DNA from 2 places in the Paenibacillus vortex V453 genome. Region 2 is predicted to be linked to the other one. Evidence: riboswitches for the same ligand, from Rfam matches in the RefSeq annotation. Region 2 holds a riboswitch; the other holds the start of a gene.
The links. Region 2 has a riboswitch for cyclic di-AMP ahead of PVOR_RS15560 (universal stress protein). Riboswitches for the same ligand answer to the same signal wherever they lie in the genome.

Region 1: linked by a shared signal. The riboswitch ahead of PVOR_RS03985 (hypothetical protein) and the one ahead of PVOR_RS15560 (universal stress protein) in region 2 are both predicted to bind cyclic di-AMP.

The regions. Positions count from the first base shown of each region.
Region 1 is NZ_ADHJ01000008.1:39,633-46,682, reverse strand. Features, by position in the region: gene kdpB (potassium-transporting ATPase subunit KdpB) at 1-1,675, opposite strand, end outside; gene kdpA (potassium-transporting ATPase subunit KdpA) at 1,698-3,377, opposite strand; gene PVOR_RS32955 (potassium-transporting ATPase subunit F) at 3,408-3,485, opposite strand; gene PVOR_RS03985 (hypothetical protein) at 3,635-4,045, opposite strand; cyclic di-AMP (ydaO/yuaA leader) riboswitch at 4,174-4,342, opposite strand; cyclic di-AMP (ydaO/yuaA leader) riboswitch at 4,894-5,065, shown strand; gene PVOR_RS03980 (hypothetical protein) at 5,191-5,655, shown strand; partial or broken gene PVOR_RS03975 (proline dehydrogenase family protein) at 5,679-6,600, opposite strand; gene PVOR_RS03970 (YpjP family protein) at 7,042-7,050, shown strand, end outside.
Region 2 is NZ_ADHJ01000025.1:149,504-156,553, reverse strand. Features, by position in the region: gene PVOR_RS15590 (arsenical efflux pump membrane protein ArsB) at 1-499, opposite strand, end outside; gene PVOR_RS15585 (metalloregulator ArsR/SmtB family transcription factor) at 579-905, opposite strand; gene PVOR_RS15580 (HXXEE domain-containing protein) at 1,030-1,779, shown strand; gene PVOR_RS15575 (DJ-1/PfpI family protein) at 1,835-2,620, opposite strand; gene PVOR_RS15570 (hypothetical protein) at 2,752-2,976, opposite strand; gene PVOR_RS15565 (TrkH family potassium uptake protein) at 3,585-4,880, opposite strand; gene PVOR_RS15560 (universal stress protein) at 5,016-5,684, opposite strand; cyclic di-AMP (ydaO/yuaA leader) riboswitch at 5,821-5,971, opposite strand; gene PVOR_RS15555 (cation:proton antiporter) at 6,122-7,050, opposite strand, start outside.

The sequences.
Region 1 (7,050 bases), on a different contig from region 2:
CGACCTCGATAATCTTGGATGGATCTGAATCCAGATCCACCATATTGGCCGCCTCCTTCGCGGCGGTGGTACCGCTGTTCATCGCAAGCCCGACATCGGCCTGTGCAAGGGCCGGCGCATCGTTCGTTCCGTCACCGGTCATGGCCACCAGCTTGCCTTCGGCCTGTTCTTTTCGAATGACGGCGATCTTATCCTCCGGCTTGCTCTCTGCGATGAAATCATCCACTCCCGCTTCGCGGGCAATCGTCGCTGCAGTCAGCGGATTATCGCCTGTACACATAATGGTCTTAATGCCCATCCGGCGCAGCTGTTCAAACCGTTCCTTCATTCCCGGTTTCACAGTGTCCTTCAGGTAGATCAATCCATAGATGCGGTGATCCACAGCCACAGCCAGCGGGGTTCCTCCCTCCGTAGCAATTGCATCACTGTTTGGCGTCAAGTCCGGAGGTATGGAGCCTCCTTGAGACAGCACCCAAGCCTTGACGGCATCCACTGCACCCTTGCGAACTTTTCGGCCATCCTTCAGGTCCATGCCGCTCATTCGGGTCTCTGCCTTAAATTCGATGAATTCGGCTCCCGCCGTCATACTCTCATCCACCTCAAGGCCTTCCTTCTTCAACAGCTCCAGAACGGAGCGGCCTTCCGGCGTTTCGTCCAGCAGCGAGCTGACCGCTGCCCACTGGGCAACCGATGCCAGCGTTTCGCCACGGGCCGGGATCAGTTGACTTGCCATCCGGTTGCCAAACGTAATGGTTCCGGTCTTATCCAGGATCATTGTATTAATATCTCCGGCCGCTTCCACCGCTTTACCCGACATCGCCAACACATTGAACTGGGTCACCCGGTCCATGCCTGCAATCCCGATGGCCGACAGCAGCCCGCCAATCGTGGTCGGAATCAAACATACCAGCAGCGAGATCAATACCGGGACAGACAGCTCGATGCCAAGATACTTGGCAATCGGAGCGAGTGTAACCACAACGATCAGGAAGATCAGGGTCAACACAATCAGCAGTGTGTTCAGCGCTATTTCATTCGGCGTCTTCTGCCGCGAAGCTCCTTCAACCAGTGAGATCATTCGGTCAATAAACGATTCGCCGGGATCGCTGGTAATCCGAATTTTGATTGTATCGCTGACCACCCGGGTTCCCCCGGTGACCGAGCTGAAATCGCCGCCTGCTTCTTTGATCACCGGCGCGGATTCTCCCGTAATGGCAGATTCGTCGACAGATGCCAGACCGGCGATGACCTCTCCGTCACCAGGGATCATCTCGCCCTGCGTAACCACCACGATATCCCCTTTGCGAAGATCGGTAGACGGCACGGACTGAACCCCTCCGCCTTCCATCACTTTATGGGCGGTCATTGCTTTCTTGGATTGCTTAAGAGAATCGGCCTGAGCTTTACCCCTGCCCTCGGCAAGGGCCTCGGCAAAGTTCGCGAACAGCAGCGTAAACAGCAGAATCACAAACACCGTCAGATTGAATCCGGTACTGCCTTCTGTACCGAAATAGGATGGAAACAGTGTCATGAGCAGAACCACCAAGGTTCCGGCCTCCACAACAAACATCACGGGATTTCTCATCATGAAAGCTGGATTCAGCTTGATGAAGCTGTCCTTCAGCGCTTGATTGACCATTTCTTTGGACATCACTTTGGTTCTCGTATTATTCATGGTAATAGGCCACCTTTTCTAATTAACGGATCGTCAGATGCTCAGCAATCGGGCCGAGCACCAGCACAGGCAGGAAAGTCAATGCGCCGATGATCAGAACCACCGCGAGGAGAATGCCGGCAAACAGCTTATTGTCTGTTCGGAACGTCCCGAGTGTCTCCGGTACCCATTGCTTCCGCATCAGTGAACCGCCGACCGCCAGCAGAGCGATCATCGAGATATAACGGCCGAACAGCATGACGAGCCCGGTTGTGATGTTCCAGAACGGCGTGTTATCTGCAAGTCCTTCAAACCCGGAACCGTTATTGGCTGCGGATGACGTGTATTCGTACAACACCTGTGAGATGCCATGGAAGCCGGCATTGGTAATGCCCGCCTGCCCGGCATCCGTCATCAGGGCAAGCGCCGTCGGAGCCAAAATGATAAATGGGTGCACCAGAATGACGATGGCGATCAGCTTCATTTCCCGCGCTTCTATTTTTCTGCCCAGAAATTCAGGCGTTCGCCCAACCATAAGCCCGGCCAGGAACACAGCCAGTATCGCATACATGAGCATATTCATCAGTCCGACGCCTTTTCCGCCAAAAACAGAGTTCAGCATCATCAGGGACAGCGGCGTAATTCCGCCAAGCGGCGTGAGTGTATCATGCATGTTGTTAACTGAACCGGTCGTAGCCGCCGTCGTCACTGTAGTAAACAGCGAGGACTGGGCGATCCCGAACCGGACTTCCTTACCTTCCATGCTGCCTTGAGATGCATCAATCCCCAGTCGGTTCAGTGCCGGATTGCCGTTTGATTCAGCGGCATAGTTCAGAGACAAGAAGCCGATGAACAAGGTCATCATCACAGAGAATATAATCCAGCCCTGCTTGCGGCTCTTGGCAAACAAACCAAATGTATACGGAAGCGCAGCACCGAGGCTCCACATGCACAGGATCTCAATCACATTGGTCAGAGGGGACGGATTCTCAAACGGATGGGACGAATTGACCCCCATATATCCGCCGCCGTTGGTGCCCAGATGCTTGATCGATTCAAGAGCAGCCACCGGACCTACCGCAATTTGCTGCTCGCTTCCTTCCATCGTGGTCACGCTGAGCGCAGGCTTCAGGGTCTGAGGCACCTGCAGGGCGACCAGCACCATTGCAATGATGAAGGCCGCCGGAATGAATACCCGGATATGAGCCTTCACAAAGTCCTCGAAGAAGTTGCCGACGGTTGTCCCCTTACTGGTCACTGCCCGGATAAAAGCGATGGCCACGCACAGCCCGGTCGCCGCCGATGTAAACATCATCATCGTAATGACAGCCATCTGCGCAAAATAGGATAGCCCCGACTCTCCGCTGTAATGCTGCAGATTCGTATTGGTCATAAAGCTGATGATCGTATTGAATGACAAGGTTGATTCCATATTATCGATTCCGTTCGGGTTGAACGGCAGTACCTTTTGCAGCCGCAGAATCAGGTAGCCTGAAGCTACCAGTATGATATTCGTAATGACAAAGCTGAGAGCATACCCTTTCCAGGTCATCCCCTTGCGGTCTTTCAAGCCAATCAGTGCAAATATCGGCTTCTCTGCCCAGGAGAACCATTTATCGGTTCGGTTATCTTCATTGCGAAATACCTGATATAGATAGGTTCCGAGCGGCTTAACCAGCAGCACCAGAACCAGAATAACGATGGCAATTTGTATAATGCCCATGACGAGTGCCTTCCTCCTTCAGCGGTTCCCCTAGAATTTTTCAGGGTGAACCAGCGCATAAATCAAATACAGAAAAATAAAGAGCGTACATACCAATAATATGATCACGGCTGATCAGCCTCCGGTTCTGAAACCACGCGTCCACACCAGGACATAAACAGCATGAACAGTCCGTAGGTCCCTCCTAATATGAGCACCATATAAAAATCCTGCATAATCCAATCCTCCACGAACCGTATTTGGCATTAAATCTGCAACTAGCTGACAATGGACGAAATCAGGAAAGATACCTGATGATGGTTCGTATGAAGCACCACATCGGCGCCCAGTCCCTTATATATCAACCGCGGATTGCTGGAGTGGGTAATGACGTAAATCGACTTTGTTGTCCATGTCCGGCAAATCCGCAAATAGCGGCAGCACAGATTCAAGCTGCTTTCGAACAGAAACACCTTGCTGACGGGAAACTCGGGAATGATCCAGGTTGACTCGTCTCTGGTATCAATCAGAATAATGTCTTTGCAGCCCAGTTCCATCATCCTCTCCTGCTCGGCCCGATTGTTGGCTATAGCTGCAAACGAAATATGTTTGTACATCAGCTGGCGGATAAATTCCTCCCCGGCCTTATTCGGGGCGGATACCAAGATGAAATCCTGCGGTTTCTCCATGTGTTTCTCCTCCTAAGTTTCAGAAAGAGAAGGCAACAAAAAGAAGCCTGCGGGAGGAGAAGAACTCTTCCCGCAGGCTTCTTATTCATCCACGGTGAAATACACCGTGGCTAAAGTCCACGACAATCGTTGCCTCTCTCGATACGCTTACGAGGTTAGCTGACGGATTCGGGCGTGAGAGTCGCCCTACCCATAGACCGTTATCTTGTCTATGGGATTCACCCCTGAGAGATCAAGTTCATCTCCCGACTGGTTCCCCCGTTCCTTTTCCATTCAAGGACTCAGCGAAAATTGAAAACGAGTAGCATGTTATTCAATTAGCTATTGACTTATATTCCAAGCCTGGCAGAACTGTACAGCCGTCAGAGTCAAGCCGTGAGAGTCGCTTGACCCTGAGCCTCTGGAAGACCCATGGTGCCTTCGCCGAGGTTCTCATTCATAAAGGAGCACCGCAGCTCTCACACTGCCTTGTATCCTTATGAATCTTATCGACCGGCTGCCGCTGTGCCCTGCTCTTGGAATCATCCGTCAATTCATAGTTCGTATCATACGTCCGGCCGTGCGGGATGTAAATGAGCTCAGAAACACGTGTGGCTGAATGTGGAACAAGATCTAACCAGTATGTCTTCATTATCTCTCGAATACTGCTTTATACTATGTATTTCTCTTGTTTTCTCGAATTTATCGCAATCCATCGAGATACTGAGATTTTGCCATGATAATAGATGACAATACCAAATGTACACGTTTTCTTTTACGGATTTCATCGATTTTCGGAATGTATGCGTCAAATACGGTCATTTACTTTTGGCTGCCTCCGGCGTATGATTCATCCATCTATTCGAAACACACGTTATACGCTGAGCTCCCGACAGATCGGGAGACGGGGGAACCAATATCACCGATAGGACTTCTGTTGGTGAATGGGGTGAATCCGCGATGCCTGACCAGGCATTGTGGTAGGGCGCTCTCAAGCCCGAATCCGACAGCTAACCTCGTAGGCGTATTTAGAGAGAACACGATCCAGCCAAGCTAAAGCGGCCGCTTCATCGGCTGCTAACCGGAAAAAGGCCTGGAGAGCGGGGTTTCTCTGCTCACCAGGCCTTTTTGTCTTGCATATAACATCTTATAAGGGAGCGTAGATCATGACGAAACTCATCGAATTCGAAGCACAGGCAACAGCCATCCAAACAGCGCCAACAATATGTGAAGAGCCCATCCGCTATATGGAGATGTTCCGTTTCGACTGGGGCTCGGCTGAACGCTTTATCCCCTGGAGTGATCGAAGCTGGAACTGCGGCTTGTTCAAAATCAGCTGCGGAGAAGCAGCCGGTTATGCGGAATATGCCCTGCCGAGCACGAGAGAATTCGCAGATCTGGTCCGCTGGGCATCTGTATTTGCAAGGCTGCGGGGCATGCCCGTGACTGAGGCCATACGCTATGCTCAGCAGCAGCAGCAATGGGGATCCACTCGGATGCTGCTCGCCGTATCGGCGTTAGCCGATCTGGAGAAGAACCTGCACCAGCATGTAACTCGCGAACGCCTAGGCAGCCTCCCGCTGGAGCGGTCCTTCCTGATGGATTGCTCGCAAGCTTATTATTTCTTTTAAGGTAAGGGCGGTGTTCACACCCCTCACTTGAACATATTTTTCAGCACCATCATGAGGTTAGCCGGCTTCTCCGCCAGCCGCCGGGTGAAGTACGGGTACCACATCGTCCCGTAGGGCATATAACAACGGATGCGATAGCCATCCTCTGCAAGCGCAGCCTGATCGTTCATTCGCAGCCCGTACAGCATCTGAAATTCGAAATCCTCTTTCTCTATGCGGCTCTGCTCGGCAAACACCTTGACCCAGTCGATGATATTGTCATCGTGCGTGGCAATCGCAGTGTACGCTCCCTGATCGAAATGCATTTTGATCAATTTTTTATAGTTATCGATCACTTCGCGTTTCTGCTGAAAGGCGATGGTTCCGGGCTCTTTATATGCCCCCTTTACCAGGCGCAGATTGACCCCCGCCTCCATCAGGCTTCGCACGTCTTCCTCCGTGCGGAACAAGTAGGCCTGCATCACGGTGCCCACATTGGGCAGCCCCTCCTTATGGAGCCGCAGCGTCATATCGATTGTCGCCTGGGTATATGGCGAATCCTCCATATCCAGACGCACGAAATTGCGAAACTCTTTCGCCTTTTTCACCACCGACCTGATATTCTCGTAAGCCTTCTCAAGGTCCAGTGCCATGCCCATCTGCGTCGGTTTCAATGACACATTTGACTGCACTCCCCGCTGTGCGATTCCCTCCACAAGCTTCAAATATTCCTCGCGGTATTCGGCCGCTTCGTCCAGCGTCGTAATGCCCTCCCCCCAGATGATCCAGCGTGACGAGAATGCCCTTCGCATTGAGCCTCTCGATTTCATCCAAGGCCTCATCCAGCGTATTGCCGGCAATGAATCGGCCTGCCAATTTCCTTCCGTATTTGATCGACAGCCACTTCACGAGTTTATTGCCGGACACCGTCAGGATCACTTTACGGTAAAACTCGGTTCCGTCCATGCATGCGCCCCCTTTGTAAGGTAAACCAAATGCACCTCTACCTTAACTCATATGCAAAAATCATGACGGCATGCAGGAAGACATACATATCACGCAGGCAATGGCCGTGTCGGAGCGATTCTGGCTTTCCGGCATGCAAAGAAACCTCTCCATTACGATAGTGGAGAGGTTTCTTTGCATGCCGAAGATTCTTTTATTGAGCATTTTAAAATCATTATAGTTCCGATTGATTTTTCGATTTGCAGACAATTGAAGTAGAAAAGTTCGCCATATGTAAAAGAGATAACTGTAAATATTATAATATACCATTTTTACTATTATAAATTCATAATCACACTATTTTTTTAGAGAAAACACAACTTTTTTCATTTGTTAAATTTTAGGATTTTAATATATATTATTCGTGTTAATTACAAAAAATAACAGTAAGGGGTTGATTTTTTGAGTTTT
Region 2 (7,050 bases):
AAACGATATTGACCAAGTTACTTACAACGAGCGGAAGTGAGGTGGTATCCGCGATAAATCCACTCGCGATGATGAAGGGAAATACTTTTTTCTCATCGAAATTAAGCGCCCTTACCATTGCCAACACGATGGGTGTCAGAATCAACGCTGCTCCATCGTTTGCAAAAAATGCAGCTACGATAGCGCCCAAAACACTGACGTACACAAACATACGGATGCCACTTTCCCGAGCAGCTCGTGCCATATGCAGCGCAGCCCATTCAAAAAATCCAATCTTATCTAAGATTAAAGAAATGATGATAATTGCGACAAAAGCCAGGGTTGCATTCCAGACCATTTGAGTTACGTCCCAGACGTCTTGGATATTAACTACTCCTACAAGCAACGCAAGGACAGCACCGGCACAAGCTGACCATCCGATGGATAAATTTCGAGGCTGCCAAATGACCAGAGTTAAGGTAATCAAAAAAATAATACATGCTAAAATAACAGTTACCATTACGACCTCCGTTAATGATTAAGTCAGTATTTCATCGATCATTATATAACTATGTACTTATATAAAGGGCGCAAAAAACTCATTTGCAAATGAAAGTTATATCTTTCTTATTCAGGACGTTTAAAATAGTCCTCGAATCGGGTGTGTATTCGAGTACTGACTTAATATAGGGTTTATCATCTACATTCAAGGAGTAATACACCCACTGTCCGCGCTTATCTTCTTTTACAAGGCCCTGGGATTTTAACTTCCGTAAATGCTGACTCACACCAGGCTGAGAAATCTCCAGGATATCAACAAGCTCGCATACGCAAAACTCCCGGTCCTTCAGCAAAGCCAAAATGGTGAGACGTGTACCATCGCTTAACAGTTTCAACTTTTCGACCATTTCGTGGATCTGCTCCAATTCAACTCCTCCTTGCCCATTAAATATAAGTGAATGCTTATATAATATTCGGATATCCGTTAAAAATCAACTGAGACAGCAGCTGAAGCTTCCATAAATTCAACCAATAAAAGGGGGACTGGATATGAAATTTTATAGCAGAAATTGGTATTATATAGGTGGTATCTTATTTGTGATCATGTCCTTCGTCATGGGCTTTTTTGGAGACGGCGTCAGCCAAATTGAAAAAATCCTGATTTTCAGTTTTATGTCATTGCTGGTTCACCAATTCGAAGAGTATGGACTGCCTGGCGGCTTTCCTGCTTTTTTTAATGTCATCATGAACGGTGAGAAGGAAGCGCCCGACAGATATCCGCAAAATAGCCAGCTTGCCATGGTAGTAAACGTCGTGTTAGCTTATCCGTTCTACATGGCTGCGATTATATTTTCAGATGCTATCTGGTTAGGATTAGCAACCATGTACTTTGGATTCTCCCAAATACTCATGCATGGCATAGTAATGAACAGAAAATTGAAGAGCTTTTATAATCCAGGACTTGCGGCGAGTATTTTTCTGCATGGTCCGATAGGGGTGTATTATACTTGGTACGTTACAACCCATGATCTTGCGGGTACCTGGGATTATATTGCTGGCATTATTGCAATGATTGCAGCAGCGGTCATAATCGTAGCACTTCCGATCAAGCTTTTTTCAAGCAGACAGGCAAAGTACCCATTCTCGCAAGAAGAGATGGAACGATTTGGCATGTCAGAAAAAGCAAAGCGGCTTAGCGAGCCTATGAGGGTTCAAAAAAGTAATACATTCTGTTTCTGTTTCATCATTATGTATAGATCGGAACAAGGAGGGCATCTCGCAAGATGTAAGATCCTTTGAGATACCCTCTTGCTTGTATTTCACCTTCGGGCATGGACAATAAGGGCGGGAACGGTTATTGCCCCTGTCTTGGCTGATCAGCCTCGAAATGAATCGGCGCAATGCCTGTTGCTTGCCATACTGTTCCTCTACGCTCGTACTCGAATAACTTTTCGATGGCATTCGCAATCTGTGGCCCTACTTCACGCTCAACCAAATACAAGGCCACGTCAAGTCCGGAAGTAACACCTCCGGGAGTCACCAAGCGCGGAGTATCTTCCACGATTCTTGCATCAACCGGAATTGCCCCGAGAGCTCCTAGTGCACCCATGCCTATTTGATTGGTGACAGCATATCTGTCTTTCAACAAACCACCCATAGCCAGCACCAATGAACCTCCACACACGGTAACCACTGTGACTTCCTTATTATTTAAAGCTTGTTTCATCATACTTGTTAAAGCAGTATCCTTAGCCTGCTTCAATATATTAGGAATAGAATCTTCTGATTTTCCGGCTGGCTTACCCGAAGCTCCAGGAACCACAATAATTCCAGAACGAACGGGGTCAATTACGCCTTGCGCTTCAAGGGAGGGCCCATTCAGACCGCTCGGAACCGAACGCTTGCCTTCTGCGGATACCAATTCTACTGTGACTTTCCCTCCGGAGTACATTCCAGCGGCAGCGAATACTTCATATGGCGCTAACGCGTCCAGCAGATCGAACCCATCGAACAGTACGATTTGAACATGTACACTTTTGTCCTTGGCATCTTGATCCTTTTTTGTATTCGCACTTGCTACGGGGGCAAACAGACTTAACATAAGCGTTAACGACATGAGTAAGCTAATCATTTTTTTCATCCTATACCAATTCCTCTCGTTTTGTTTGAAAGATGATGTTTGGGATAACTAACCCCAGTGCGATAGAGCCGTAAATGTCGATGGTGTAGTCACCCGACGCGCTAGGTACGACAATGATACCCGCAATCTTCCTAGTCTCTATTAGACAGAAAATCTTTCAGCATGCGATATTCCTTCTCATCTATTTCGCCTTTGGCCATTCGCTCCTTCAGAATCATAGCAAAGTCATGCTTTTGATGATCACCTTTTTGTCGATGACGAATCGCGTATACACGAACCGCTAGGAAAGAAAACAGCGTGAGACAAAATAAAGCGCCGAACGGGAAAAATGAGAAAGCTTCATTTTCTAAACCCATATGGAAACCTCCTTCATTGAGTATTCTGTGAGAAGACGATTTTCCGAAATTCAAAGAATCCGTGCTCCCAAATAAAAGCATAACAAACAAATATCTCAAACGAAGATGTAGAAAGGTCTCAAAATTATAAACAAATCATCACAATACAAAAGCTCGTATAAGCACTGGGACAGAGCGATTCGTAATATTGGGAAATTATAAGGAGCAGCCTTTGTTCTTTAACTTCCTCGCCAACCATCATACCCCTATAAAAATGCATGAAATTAATCGATGACTTTAACCAAGTCAAAGGGGGGATACATAATGAGCTATACCATATTGCAAACTCCAACATGAATGAAGTCAACAAGGTTTGGAGAATGATCGTGTAAGATGAAAAAAACAATACAGAATGATTCTAGCTTTGTTACGCAAATACGATCCCGTACAATATCAAGCCTACGTCTAAGATCAAAACACTCGATTTGATGCAAAGGAACCAATGCAAAATTACAAACTGATGATGATCCGAAATGATATTAAAGGTGAGCTTGAATGGTGAAATAAACCTGCACTAGCCACAACATAATTAAAAAAAGCCGCAATCGCGGCTTTTTTATTATCTCGTCTTATCCAATCAAAATATGATCTTCCGCGTAGCCAATTTTGGATGAACGCTTTTTCTGAGCCAATGCGTAAGCCAGTGTCAAGGGACCCAGCCGTCCGGCAAACATCGTTATGGTTACAATGAATTTCCCCACGGGAGATAATTCGCTTGTCAATCCCATCGACAATCCAGTAGTGCTGAAAGCGGATGTCGCTTCAAACAGCACTTCCAAAAAATGTTCTTCCAGCATTCCTTCTGAAATGGTCAGCAATAGGGAAACTCCCAGCACAACCACCAGAGAACTCATGACAACGGCCAGTGCGCGCATAACGGTTTCGCCTGCTATTTTGCGCTTGAAGGCATGGATTTGACCACCCCCGCGAAAGGTTTGGATCGTAGCTAATATGAGTACAACAAGTGTATTGATCTTAATACCGCCGCCTGTCCCTCCGGAAGCAGCACCAATGAACATCAGAATAATAATGAAGAACTGAGAAGCTGCCAGCATACTGCCGATATCAATCGTATTAAACCCCGAGCTTCGTGGCGTTATGCCTTGAAAAAAAGCAGCCAGTACTTGTTCGCTCCCACTCAATTGGCCAAAGGTTGACGGATTCCAGCTCTCCATAAAGTATATAAATAGAAAACCGAGCAGGGACAGCGTTCCTGTCCCGACCAGAACAACCTTGGAGTGAAGCGAAAGTTTTTTCCATGAACGTTTTTGGAATACATCCACAATGACGATATAGCCGAGACCTCCAATGATAAATAACAGGACAATCGTAATATTGACGATCGGATCGCCAACGAAGGGTGTCAGGCTGTCAGACCACAGGGCGAAACCGGCATTGTTGAATGCGGAAACGGAATGGAAAAGGGCGTAATAGGCCGCCTGCCCCCATCCAAAATCCGATTGCCAACGAAGTGTTAGAACAATCGTTGCCAGTGCTTCAAATGCGAAAGCGATAAGTACCATGTACATTGACAATTTAACCAAACCTTGTGCCGAAGTTGAATAGGTGGTCTGCTGGATGATGAGCCGTTGTTTCAAGCCAATCCTTTTCCCCAAAACAATGGCGACCATGACACCAAAGGTCATAAAGCCAAGTCCGCCAATTTGGATCAACATCATAATGATGACTTGTCCAAAAGTTGAAAACACGCTGCCGGTATCCAAGACAACGAGTCCGTTTACGCATATTGCTGACGTGGCCGTAAATAATGCATCCAGCAGACCAACTGAACTTCCGGTGGAGGAAGAGTGGGGAAGCGCCAGCAATGCGGCTCCGATTAATATCAATGTGAAAAAAACAAGCATGATGAGTTGAGGAGGGCTCATCTTTTTCTTAAGCTTGTTGATGAACAACTCCATTTTGCCAGGAGCGGAATGTTGTGTATTTCGATCGTTTGAATTTATAGAGGGTCTTCTCACAAATTCCACTCCCATTTCTTATTAATCTTCGTCCTTGGCATACATTTCTCTGTTTTGGAATAAAGACGAGTCTATTACTTTTCCGTGACTTATTTTTAGATATTGGACTTCTTGATCTGTTTTTATTTTTAGCAAACCGGTGTCAAAATCGGTATTCAACTCTTTGAAAAATAGTCCGCTGGCTACAGGGTTGCCCCCGGATTCCTTATTACCGATTATATAATGAGGACCCTCTTTGAAAACGGCGACTCGAATCCCTCGTTCATGGGTGTCAGTAATTTGTTCATCCATCCTCTGAACTGCCACGATGTGCAGATCCGTTTCGCCAATCTGGTTTAGGAGTTCGTTGACAAACGACCCGCGCGTAATTTCTTGCCATCGTGTTTGTCCAGACTGCCCGATGATGAGTTGGGTAATATGAAGGTTCTTGGCAGTTTCTGCTATGATTTCGGAAGCCTTGCGATCTTTGTTTGGTTTGACGATAAAGGTTGCCCCATATTCGTCGCATTTCATTTGCCACTCAGCCATATACCTTTCTTGTGTCTGATCAAGCTCATTCTCACGTAAGGGTATAACGCTCAACACAAACAGGGGACACTGAAGCAGATTGGCTAATTCACCGCCTCGGCGGATGAGGCGTTCGCCGTTCGGACCATAATACACGCATACCAGTATTTTTTCGTTGTTCAACAGATAAATCATTCCTTTCTTATTCTTCAGTAGACGGTAATTACCACATTAGCTTAAATTAAAAAGGCCTGGTTGCAGAGATATATCTGCTTCCAGACCTTGGCTGTACGAATTTTGGACAAGTCAAAGTAGAAGAGTGTTCTCTCCCAAGACGCTGACGAGGTTAGCTGTCGGATTCGGGATTGAGAGTTCCCGTTCCTTCTTCATCAGAAAGAATTCACCCCTAAAGCTTAAGCAGCTTTTGTTGGTTCCCCCGTTCCTCATAGAGGATTAAGCGTAATGCGTATAAAATTTATTGTAATAAATATTATGCTAAAATAAGCTAAAAGTAAACAGTCTGCCATGGGCAATGAATGTCATTCATGGGTTGAGGTAGAATTCAATCTTTGTTTTGTATATACTCGTTTCAAGTTATTATTTGATTACACGAAGGTTACTTACATATCCGTACCGTCTTTTTCCTTCACGGGGTTAGCTAATCCAAACTTCTTAACCAATGGTTTGATGGTTAACCCCTGCACGAGAAGTGAGAAAAGGACAACACTAAACGTGAGCACGAGTATATCGTCGCGGCCGGCGAAGGTTGAAGGCAAACTTAAGGCGAGTGCGATGGATAAGCTGCCCTTTAACCCTCCCCAATTCAAAACCATCTTCCATGATGAAGGGAAGGGTCTCAGGAAGTACAGGCTCGCGTAGACGGCCACAGTCCTACCGATGAGAACGATCAGAATGGCGGCACCGATTAACGCCCATTTGTCTGCGAAGTTAATATGTTTGATTTCGAGACCGATCATCAGGAATATCAATGAATTTGCAATCAACGTGATGACGTCCCAGAACGAATTAATGTTCATCTTGGTCGTCTCCGACATCCCGATGCGCGCTCCGTAACTGCCGAAAATCAAGCCGCCCACGACGACGGCAATCACACCGGATACATGGAAATGCTCGGCGATAAAGAAACTTCCGAAGAAGAGGAGCATTGAGAACGCAATCTCCAACGGATAATCGTCATAGAAGCGAATGAGCTGTGAGAATAGATACCCAAGCAAGCCTCCAACTGCGATACCGCCGACACTGAACTTGAGAAAGAGCAATAGGCCGCTGCCTGCTCCCGCCCAGCCCATTTCCATATATGTAAGTAAATAAACGGAGGAGATCTGAAACAACACAACGGCAATTCCGTCATTAAACAACGATTCCCCTTCAATAATCGTCACGATTTTCTTCGGTACGCCTAAAGACTTGAAGATGGAGATGACACTGATCGGATCTGTGGCGCTCATTAAAGCCGCAAAGGTAAATGCAACGACTAAAGGTAATCCCATAAGCCCGTACATGGCAAGAGCAATAAGAAGGAAAGAGA